One region of the Paenibacillus sp. FSL L8-0340 genome, then DNA from elsewhere that is predicted to be linked to it. Evidence: predicted binding sites of a transcription regulator. Region 1 holds the regulator's gene; the other holds the start of a gene.

Region 1 (5,684 bases):
TGCTCATGAATAGTCTGTATAACCTCCGGACGGGTGAGCACAAGCATCTCATTACAGCCATCCAGCTCATCCCCGCCAAAATCCTCTCCGGTAAGTGGCACCTGTTGAATCATCGTGCCCATTGCTCCGTCTAAAATCAGTATCCGCTGCTGCAAGCTTTCAGCAAGTGTGTATTTAGCCACTTCATATCCCCCCAGTAAAACATTAGAGTAAGTTTAGCAGAATAAAGCGGAATCGAAAAGCCTTCCTTTCCACTCTGCATAATAGTTTTTCTTTATAGCCAGCCGCTATCTCTATTTCATTATGGCTGCACTGTAAGTTCTTTAGTCGGCATAGAGTGCTGTGTTCTAGCTGTTACATGCGAAGTCACATCATATTTGCCTTCCTTCATCAGGATCGCCTCAGCTTTATATGTACCGTTGCCGGAGAGCTTGCCTTCAAGCTCCTGCTTGTCTTCTTCATTATTCTTATTCACAATCTCAAAAAGCACCGCCTTCGCATCATCCACAGCTTCACTCCCCTGGGAGACCACAGCCTCAAAAACCACCTTTTGATTTACCGATACGTCCACCGGATTCCAGCTCAGTTCGACGTGAATCGGCTCCATAGAGTGCTCTGATCCGTCATGCATATGGCTTGATTTCCCACTATTACCTGAACAGCTTACAATCATTGACATCGTCACAATCGTAAAAAGAGTAATCAGCTTCTTGGGTTTTATCATCCGGAGTCCTCCCGACCAAGGTAGAATTTATAATGATATTTCCAGCTTGTGGTTGCATTCTTTTACTATTATACACAACATATTCGCAATTTTAGAAGATTGCTTAAACTTTCACGCCTTTTTCGTGAAGTTAGTCATATACAGATGGATTATCTCCCTATTATAATTGGCCAACCTCTTTGTTTGAGCGCAAAAAAGCCAGCATCCCATTAGGGATACCGGCTTCTCAAAGGTTACACTATAGCGATTGTACCAGGGGGAGGAGCTCAGAGAGATGGCCGATTCTATAATCCGGCTGAATCTCAGGATTTGGTAATTTGCCGGTACGGTTGATCCAGACAGTAGTCAGACCAGCGGCCAAGCCGCCCTTAATATCCGTCGTGAGTTTGTCGCCGACCATGATCCCTTGTTCAGGGGTTATATCCAGCAGCGAAAGAGCATGCAGGAAGATATCCTTGTCCGGTTTTCCTTTGCCAAAGCTGCCTGAGATAACTACATGATCAAAATAGGGGATAAGCTCAGGCACTCCGTCGAGCTTCTCCTGCTGCAGTGACGGGCAACCATTCGTAAGCAGCAGTAGTTTCACCTTACCACGTAGTGCATCAAGCACCTGTAACGTCTCTTCATACATGTACGGCAGGCTACGGCGCTCGGCAGCAAACCTGTCTGCCAGCGTTTCGGCAAGCACCTCATCTTCGACACCGAGGGAGGCCAGACCACGCCGCCACGATTCTTTACGGTATACAGGAGCCAACTGTTGGAGCTTACGGAACTCCGGCTGTTCTCCAGCTGAGAAATTGGACCAAAGTGCTTCATAAGGATTAATCCCGATCATCTTTGTAAAAGGGAACGTCTCATAAGTTTCATAAAGATTCCTGGCTTCCCTGCGAACAGCAACTTCAAGCTCTTTAGGATCAATGGAGTCACCTGCAGCTTCACATGCATTGCGGAAGGCTTCTTCAACACTCCGTTCATCCCAGAGCAATGTATCGTCAAGATCAAATAGTACGGCGGTAATTGGCATTAGATTTCTCCCTCTCCCTACGCTGTTATATCTTCCTACTCGTGTACTACTTCGATGTTATTGGCTTTGCCGAACTCCTCCAGGCGTACACCCATGGCCTCAGTGTTATAGCGGTTAATCAGCTTGGAGAAAATCCACTGTTTGCGCTTGCCCTTATATTTAAGCACGACCACTCCACGGGACAAAGTGATCTTCTCAATATCTCCAGCTTGCAGCCAGCGTTCACGGTTATACTTAATCGTAGACACTCTGTTGCGCTCAACCTTCAGATACGGACGCCGGAAGAATAGAAGTGCCGCCAGCGCAAAGTAAAGAACGACGCCCAGCCAATTGGCAAGGATGCCACTGCCTCTGGCCTCGTCGATCGAGCCTACCACCCAGAACATAATTCCAAGCAGCATTAGAACAACAGGAAATGCAATGTTGCGGCCCTTAAAGATATCACTATTTTTCGCAGCTGATTTTGACGAAGAAGCATAAATGGAATCCTTGCCCTGCTTCTTTCTTTGCTTGTTGATCTGCTGTGTGTTGCGTTGAACCATTCTTTCCCAAGAACGGGCCATGTCAGTTCCCCCTAGTCATCCTGTAATATCTATGAAAAAGACACACTGGACTAATGTTTGAGTCCCTTGTTGCCTTGTTCATGCTCATCATTATCCACGATTTCAATAGTGTCGAGCTGGGCCCGGAAGTTGCTGCGGATGTTGCCCAGATAAATCTCGCGGAGCTTGGCCCGTTCAGCCAATTCCTCTTCACTCAGGCCGCCATTCTTCTGTTTGCGTGCCAGTTCATTGATGCGTGCGACCAATTCGTCAATATTCAATGCTTTCCCCTCCCCTATAAATTCATTCTAACTTTGCCATGAGAAAAAGAGCTTGTCAAGGTCTACCCCCTGAAAGCTCTTTACGTCAGTCTATACTGCTTATGATGAAGTTAATACACAGGCAATGTCAGTATATCTCCGGCCTGAATGTTCCCGTTCTTCAAACCGCTTGTTTTTTTAATTCCTTCTATATATACGACCGTCTTCATTCCCGCTGGTTTGTTCTTAAGGGCGATACTCCAGAGCGTGTCTCCGCGTTCAACTACTACCCGCTTTTCCTGCTTCACTAATGATGCTGAACTCGCAAAAACATTACCAACAACTGTAAATCCCGATACAACAAGCATAAAGACCAGCATTAGCTTCACCAGATACTCTTTCCGGCATAGTCCTATGATCTCCGAAAATAAAGCGGCGGCGGATTGTTTCATTTCATTCATATGATTAGAAGCAGAATGTCCTCTAGTTGAATTAACTTCACCGGCCTCTTCGTAGATGCTGCGGTATGTACTGTATTTTAACATTGTCATCGTCCTCCAAACACTTGTTCTTACTTTCGAAAATAATATAACACGAACATGTGTTTTGATCAATAGATTTTTTAGAACAATTGTTCGCTTTTTTTCCGTATCCATAAATGTGTCAGTTTTCAGCACCGGCATTGCCTTTTCCCGCCATTTTCAAACCGTTATTGGATACTAATATGGTAAAAGGCTACTATTTCCACTATTAATCTCAGATTGTTAGAACTTATGTTTGTACGAACGGAAGTTCTATGTTATAATTTTCCCAAACATACTATATGGGGTTGATTCCGATGTCAAAGATTTCGAGTCGTCAGCTGGCGATCCTGGAATTTATACGTAACGAAGTCCGTAGCAAGGGTTATCCTCCGTCCGTCCGGGAAATCGGTGAAGCTGTAGGCTTGGCCTCAAGCTCCACAGTGCACGGCCATCTGGACCGGCTTGAGAAGAAAGGCCTTATCCGCCGCGACCCTACGAAACCGCGTGCAATTGAGCTGCTCGGCCAGGAAGATTCCGAGAATGTACATCAATTCGTACAGACGGTTACCCGTATTCCTGTCGTAGGTAAGGTCACCGCCGGGGTGCCGATTACCGCAACGGAGAATATCGAAGATTACTTCCCACTACCTTCCCACTATGTGGGAGATAACAAGGTATTTATGCTCTCCGTTCTCGGTGACAGCATGGTGGAAGCAGGTATTATGAATGGTGACTATGTAATCGTCCGCCAGCAGCAGACTGCTGACAACGGCGATATCGTCGTTGCCATGACCGAAGAAGACGAAGCTACAGTCAAGACATTCTACAAAGAACGTGACCACATTCGTCTACAGCCGGAGAATCCGGCTTATGAACCCCTCCGTCTTAACCGCGTTACGATTTTGGGACGAGTTATCGGTCTCTTCCGCGATATCCATTAATATTTTTGTTCATATTTAAGGGCTGCTTCACTTGAAAAAGTGAAGCAGCCCTTTCCCCTTTTCAAATGGTCATTTTACTCATCACGAACATTTGTTCTGTTTATCCCATATAACAATTCCTTCGAACAGCAACAGCACTCCGCACATATTCTGATAGCAAAGGAGTGCTGAATCTATGCCTAATTATCGGATTATTGTTGATTTGTCGCAGCGCATGCTTTATTTGCTTGACAATAACATCGTTACCAGAGGGTTCCCTGTCGGTATTGGCACCATGCTTACCGTTACACCGGCGGGAGAATACACTATCATTAACAAACAGCCTAAGCCTGGCGGACCCTTCGGTGCATTCTGGATGGGTCTATCCAAACCACATTACGGCATTCATGGAACGAATGACCCTTCCTCCATCGGACATATGGTCTCCCATGGCTGTATCCGCATGTACAATGAGGATGTGCTGGCCCTTGCAGCAATCGTGCCTATTGGAACACGGGTTACAATAAGGGATTAACAGCATGGTGATCAGACAAAAGCAAAAACACCCTAAGGATCACAAAAAAATGATCGAGGGTGTTTTTCATTGTGCTTAATATGGGTCCTTCCTGTCTGCCGATTCATACCGGTCGCGTATTTCACGATTTTTAGCATATATGTACAAATCCAAAGCTATTATTCCTCTCCGGGCAAGTTTAACCAACAGTACGAATGCGTAAATACAAGCTACAACCGATATGAGCCACATCAATACGCTAAACACGCCAATTCCATTAAGGAATAAATTTCCTCTATGCACAAACAACTTTCACTCACTCCCCTGTATTCTTGAATATGAAAATACCCCACCATTCTGGCAGGGTACTGTTATTTCGTCACTATACTATTGTTTGGAACAAATTGTATATGATCTTTATTTCTTCAGCTTCAGCTTAGGCTCTATCGGAAAGGCTGGTTTGTTGTGTTTCGGCAGCCTCATCAGAGGAACCATGTCCGGGACCCAGCAAATTCAGCACAATCACACCAATGACGATTAAGGTTATTCCTATTACGCTGCCTGTATTTATTTTTTCTTTCCAGATCAGTACCGAGATAAGAACTGTAGCTACCGCCCCGATTCCAGACCAAATTGCATAGGCCGTATTTAATGGAATAGTCTTCAGTGATAACGACAAAAAGAAGAACGAGCAAATAAAACTAATCAGCATTACGATTACAGGAATAATTTTGGTGAATCCTTGCGATGCTTTGAGCATCGAAGTTCCTACAAGTTCGCTGGCAATGGATATCGCCAAAAACAGATACGGCACTTACTTCTCCTCCTTTACTCCGTCCATCAATTCTTTGTAAATGCGTTCTTTTAACTCCTGATCTGGCGGTGCCAGTCCAAACTTTTCTGCAAACCAGAGTCCGTCGGTCACCAGTCGGGCAATGGTTGCACGAAGTGGATCCACACCGTCATTTTCAAAATTGTGTTGCCATTCAGCATATTTCTCCTGCATGTTTGTCAACAACCCTGGATTCGTAAATAAAGCTGCTGCCAGCACCGAGTTCATGTCACTGCCTTCTCCAAAACCATAAAAAGTAGATTCAATGTACGCCCTGCTCCATTTACCAGCTTCTCGCTGGTCATGCTCTACACGGCTCTGAACATCTTCCGTAAAGTTTCGGG
Region 2 (5,684 bases), 1.4 Mb from region 1:
ATGTGAACAAATCGGCCGCAGTGGAATAGAGAAATCCGCTTCCAAAGGCACCAGTCATATCGTAATACTCTGCACAGACTACGCCTTCACCCGAGCAGGAATATCCGTATGCCTTATTGGTGAGAATCTCCTCATTGCAGCTTATTCCGGTATGCTTAAGTCCGAGCGGTGCAAATAAAAATTTCTCGTAATAAGCGCCGATCTCCATGCCCGACACCATCTCAACGATTCTGGCGAGGAAGACAAAATTCGAGTTGCTCTTCTGCACTTGCTGTCCAGGTTCACCTTGCAACGGTTCGTGATTTAACCACTCCCGAATGCTCTCGGCAGAAAGCCGGTCTCTTGAACTATATTGGCTCAGCTCTGTATAATCCGGTATCCCCGAGGTGGAGGACAGTAAATGATGAATGGTGATGCGGTCTCCGTGTCTATAGCCGGGATAATAATATTCCATGGGCTCGTTCAGGCGAAGCTTCTGCCGGTCATACAGCTGCATTACAGCCGCTGCCGTGAACAGCTTAGTGATGCTGCCTATATTATAAATAGTGGAGGGTGTATTCGGCAGGGCATACTCATGATTTCCGTATCCATATCCCTTCTCCAATAAAATATGATCTCCCTGGGCAACCAGCACGGTTCCGCTAAAGCGTTCCGCATCCTCCCAGGTTTGCATGTATTGTTCGAGCCTGAACTGTATGTTTGTCATGTCTAGCCTCCTAATTCCTGTATTGCTCTATTGTATAAGACATGACAATAGCTGAATTGTAAAAAACGGACAGGCTTAGTTCAAGCTTTTGATATATTCGCTGGGAAGCAGCCCGCAGATGCTTTGAAATTCATGTATGAAATGAGCCTGATCATAATATCCGGTCTGCAGTGCTGCAGCGGTCAATTTGCTGCCTTCCATCCTGTTCAGCATCCCGAGAACGCTTTGAAAGCGCATGATGCGCGTAAAGGTTTTGGTGCCTACGCCGGTGCGTTCATAGAAGATTCTCCTCAGCTGCCGTTCACTGATGCATTCATAAAAGGTATATGTTTGTCAGGGTCTGTTCGCCAGCCCCCAAAGTGTTCCAAAGACAAAAATATAGAGCACAATACCCGCTACAACAAGCGCAGATAACCATCTGAGGATACGCGGTTTGGAGGCATTTTTCCCCAAGAAGCTGGTAAAAAAGCAACCTGTGAAGCCTGTCATTAGAAGGTACAGAAGATCCTTATTGTATTCTTCAGCAAAATCGAAGGTATAAAGGATCAGAGCAATCACCGAGATAGTGAACAATATACGGGACAGGAATTTCATAGTTCCTCCTCTAGTAATTGTATATTTTTAACTTTATATTATAGCAAATATAATCTCCACTTTAAAAATGGGATAAAGGAGGAAGTCCGATGTTTTATGACCAGGCACCTTATAAAGTCAAATTGGAATGGGGGCAAAGAGGAGCGCGGGCCGCGTCTGAACGTGGGGACATTGTGATCATAGTTGATGTGCTCAGCTTCTCTTCTACGGTAGTGACAGCGGTTCAGCACAAGGCCAATGTCTTTCCGTATCCCCCGCCAATCAATGAGAATGCCAAAGCCTATGCCAGAGCCAACAGTGCGGAAATCGTCTGGGGAAGAGCGGAGGCGATAAGAGAAGGAGGGCATTCCCTGTCACCATTGTCGTTTAGTTCTGCGGATTTTGGCCGTGACTTTGTATTATGTTCATTAAATGGTGCTGCGTGTACATGGATTGCTTCACAGGTGCCGGCGCTACTCATCGGATGTTTCCTTAATGCGTCTGCCGTGGCTGAGGTTGCTAACCGGTTAATGCAGCAATTGCAGGCAAATATCACTGTGGTTCCCTGCGGCGAAAGGTGGTCCGATGTTAGGGATGGTGAAAATAATTTGCGTCCAGGCATTGAAGATTATTTAGGTGCAGGTCTGATTCTTTCCCAATTAACCGGCAGCAAATCTCCTGAGGCTGAGGTCTGTATTGGAGCTTTGAAGTACTCCAGCAAAACCATCAGGGAGCTTATATGGGATTGTGCAAGTGCCCGTGAACTTCGTGAGCGCGGGTATGAAGACGATGTGACCTATTGCTGCCAGGTGAATATTAGCAGTGCTGTGCCTATTCTTCAAGACACCAGCTTTATAAATGCTAAGGATCTTAATTAATAGACCAGATTTCCCCGTTGGATGAAGTCCAGGTTCTATCGCCGATAGTAATACTCCATAAGTAGCTTGCGGATTTCTGATCCAAAGAAGCCATCCATGATAAATCGTTCCATTGCCCCTCAGTTCTATCCATGATGGCTGTCCAATGACGTCCATTGTCTTGTGTTGCATAGAAGAGAAGAGAGGTATTGGTCTGGCCTTCCTCGTTCAGCAGCACGATTCCATAATTTGTAGAGGTGAAAAATATAGGAGAGGCAGGATTAAACTGAACAGCAGCGTATTTAGGAGGCACTTCAAGCAGCTCTTTGGCCCAGTGAATTCCTCCATCGGTTGTCTTATATAGTCCAATATCGCCTTGGCGTGGAGAATGGACCGTAATCCAGCCGGTGTCCTTCGTCTTAAACTTGAGGTCTCCAATGGGGCCGCTTGGCAAAGTGCCGCTCAAGGAATCGCTCAGCTTATGCCAGGATATGCCTCTGTCATTGCTCATATAGATACGGTTATCTGCCTGATACATTCCTGAACCTGCTGAAGTTGCCTTCCAGCTGTACCCAGCTTCCAAAGAATATTGGAATGTACGGATGTTATTATCTTCATCTATGTTACCGGCTTGCGGACTGTATGCGAACATAAGCTGGATTACGGACATAAGAACCCAGAGTGTTTTCATGGAAATCCCCTCCTCCTCCCATAGTATAGGAATAAATTGGGAGATAGGTTACAGAGAGATGAAAGAAAGGTTAATTTCCTTTTATGAAACTTTATGGATCTGGAAGCGTTTTATTGAGTATATACAAAAAAGGAGATGGAGAATATGTCTGAGCAAAAGAAAATTCAGGAGCTTGAGCACCGGATAGCTACGCTGGAGAATCAAGGCGGACATCCACCCGGCAACGACCCGAAAAAAATATTGCGCAGGGTGATATGGGGGATTCTGATCGTGTTTTTCCTGCTGACGGCAATAGGCGTAATGCAGTTTGTGAGCTCAGGCTAGCCAGATTGTTCATTCGTTCTTCTCATGAACGAGCAGTGTAGTGCAGACAAGCGTTATCATTAGTAAACACATCCCCCCCCTTATTAATAGATATGGACCCTGCCAGACGCCGGCGGGGTCACTTTTTTGTCCATGGGTTCTCCTAATCTTCTTCCTTCGGTCCTTGCAGCAGAATGGAGAAGGTCTGGGTTTCATGATCGACCTCAATGGTCTCAATGCCAACAAAATCCGGGATATCAGGATGCACGGCATCCACGCTGTAATCCGGATGGGTCATTAATAACTGGATGACTTGAATGGCGTCCATCTCGCTCCCCCTTACGGGTAAATTCACACTATACATAAGGTCTCTGCATTTCATTATGCATAGCTATTATCCCCGCAGCGTTTACCGAATATGTCGGTGGATTAAATTTCTGTCTTCGTTCCTTTCCATCACGGCCATCAATTGCCCCTGGAACACTCGTCTCTGAATCTGGTCAATCCGCTGCATGGCCAGCTCAGCAGGAACCTGAAAGGTTGAAGCGATATATTGGACGGCATCTTCACGGAGTTCAGGCAACATTCTGGCAGAAATCATGGAGTAGGGCATCGCCGCATAAAGGATAAAACGCTCGGATTCATCCTCCTGTGCCTGTGTGAACTGTTCGGGCATCAGCGTGTGGTTACCGGCATGGCGAAGCAAATGGCAGAGCTCATGGAGGAACTCGAGACGCTGCAGCCCGGGAGGAAGGCGGCTGTCAATAAACATGCTGTACATGCCTGCAGAGGCTTCAATGCTCTTGCTTCTTACATCCAGATAATGAATCCAGATATTCAGCCGCTCCGATATGTACTCAATGGAGATTTGCGACGGCTGTTGCACGTTCAACCGCTGATATAAATCTTCAGTCCATTTCTCCAGGGCGGTCATTTGATAGTAGGATTGCATGGGAATCACCTCGATATAGGATCGTATGTTCGTATTATTGGCCAAAAGAAAAGCCCGAAAGGGCTCAAGGATAACCGGAACTCATGTTCTTATATATGTAATCATAAATCAATCAAACTACAATATCAAGTGTTTTTCCCAAATTGGGGTGTGGGCTCTGCTGGAGCATTTGGACCAGATTCTGGCTTTGGATCTCAGTCGTTTTTGTGGCAATATTCATGACTTGCAGCCCTGAAGCCTGGTATAGGGACGTCTGACTCATCGCCATTGATAATGCAGCAATGTCCATGTTCCACCTCCTAAAAGTTTTGTGAGCAATGCTTCCTGAAAGTTCTTCGTACAAAACTCACATCGAAAGCGTCCGCTAAGTTTTTTGAAGCTTTACTACTTAGATGCTGCGTCACAAAAAACTCGCTTCGGAAGCATGCGCTAAGTTTTGTGAGCAATGCTTCCTGAAAGTTCTTCGTACAAAACTCACATCGAAAGCATACGCTAAGTTTTTTGAAGCTTCACAGCTTTGAATTTACTTACTGTATATCGACAATGACAGGCCGATACTTTAGGTGAATGACATTTCTTTGCCGTTTGGCCTATACGGTACATCAGCCTTTGTCATATTCTGTGCTATATTCAATATTCACGAGGAGGAATTTAAATAATGGGTATAGATTATGGTTGCGGTAATAACGTTGGTGGAGTAAACCAAGGTCCACCGGTAGTTATGCCGGTAGTAAGTCCATGGACATCGACAAACTCCATTCTGGTTCTCTTCATTCTTCTGGTAATTATTACAAAAGCCTGTATATTCTAATTTAGACTCAATCGAATGTTGCCCCGTCAGGCATATGCCAGATGGGGCTATTTCTTTTTTTTACGGGCTGTGGGTCCAATCTGACGTTTGATTCTTCCCGTGGTTTCGTCGACTTCAATGATATAGAGTTCTTTTACCGTGCCTGCAAGTGCAAACCATTCCTTGAAGGCTTCTTCCTCAGACATGGGCCCGTAAAGCCTTTTTCCCCGATAACAAATATAGAACACCTTGGCTCTCCGCGCGTGGAATATTATCCCACTTTATATTACGCCTAATTCACGGAAGATTGCATAAAGAACATTTGTTCGCATATAATACATACAAATATTCCTGGGATTTCTTAAGGAGGCGGTTTACATGAGTGCAAAAGAATTGGAGAAGCTGATCGGGCAGGTAATTGAGATCATATATGAGGACAAGTCGGGGAACATCACCCAGCGCAGAGTTGAGGTTCATGGGATTAAAGCCGGGCTGCTTCGGGCCACTTGTCTGACCACGGGCGGTCCAAGGGTATTCCGGACAGCAAACATCCTTGCCTGGCGCCAGGCAAAGGCCCGTTATGCTGGATGATACAGCGCGCAAGCTGCTGAGGATCATGTACCATTTCAGCAACCACTTCCGGAGGATGCCAACACTGCCTGAGCTTGCAAGGCTCAGCGGGCGGACACCGGCGGGAATCTATTCCGGATTTCGCGAGCTGGTGCTGGAGGGTCATATCCAATGGCAGCCGCCACAGCCTATAGAATCGGCGGTTATTTTGGTGGCCTGGGAAACTCCCGGGCCTGGAGCGC

Evidence for each region. Region 1 encodes LexA, which represses DNA repair genes until DNA is damaged. Its sites were predicted from a motif close to CGAACATATGTTCG; they were not measured.
Region 2: NST07_RS26110 (ImmA/IrrE family metallo-endopeptidase) is a predicted target of LexA. The motif match lies at 4,101-4,114, and genes of this name have one in related genera.

The regions. Positions count from the first base shown of each region.
Region 1 is NZ_CP151967.1:4,236,957-4,242,640, forward strand. It holds gene metH (methionine synthase) at 1-182, opposite strand, end outside; gene NST07_RS18950 (FixH family protein) at 302-724, opposite strand; gene NST07_RS18955 (HAD family hydrolase) at 963-1,748, opposite strand; gene NST07_RS18960 (hypothetical protein) at 1,784-2,311, opposite strand; gene NST07_RS18965 (DUF896 domain-containing protein) at 2,362-2,571, opposite strand; gene NST07_RS18970 (LysM peptidoglycan-binding domain-containing protein) at 2,682-3,095, opposite strand; gene lexA (transcriptional repressor LexA) at 3,389-4,015, shown strand; gene NST07_RS18980 (L,D-transpeptidase) at 4,191-4,529, shown strand; gene NST07_RS18985 (multidrug efflux SMR transporter) at 4,945-5,322, opposite strand; gene NST07_RS18990 (TetR/AcrR family transcriptional regulator) at 5,323-5,684, opposite strand, start outside.
Region 2 is NZ_CP151967.1:5,678,970-5,684,653, reverse strand. It holds gene NST07_RS26145 (serine hydrolase) at 1-706, opposite strand, end outside; gene NST07_RS26140 (helix-turn-helix domain-containing protein) at 782-1,015, opposite strand; gene NST07_RS26135 (hypothetical protein) at 1,040-1,300, opposite strand; gene NST07_RS26130 (2-phosphosulfolactate phosphatase) at 1,390-2,157, shown strand; gene NST07_RS26125 (hypothetical protein) at 2,150-2,827, opposite strand; gene NST07_RS26120 (hypothetical protein) at 2,972-3,151, shown strand; gene NST07_RS26115 (hypothetical protein) at 3,294-3,458, opposite strand; gene NST07_RS26110 (ImmA/IrrE family metallo-endopeptidase) at 3,540-4,082, opposite strand; gene NST07_RS26105 (YjfB family protein) at 4,195-4,371, opposite strand; gene NST07_RS26100 (hypothetical protein) at 4,941-5,078, opposite strand; gene NST07_RS26095 (hypothetical protein) at 5,251-5,463, shown strand; gene NST07_RS26090 (hypothetical protein) at 5,453-5,684, shown strand, end outside.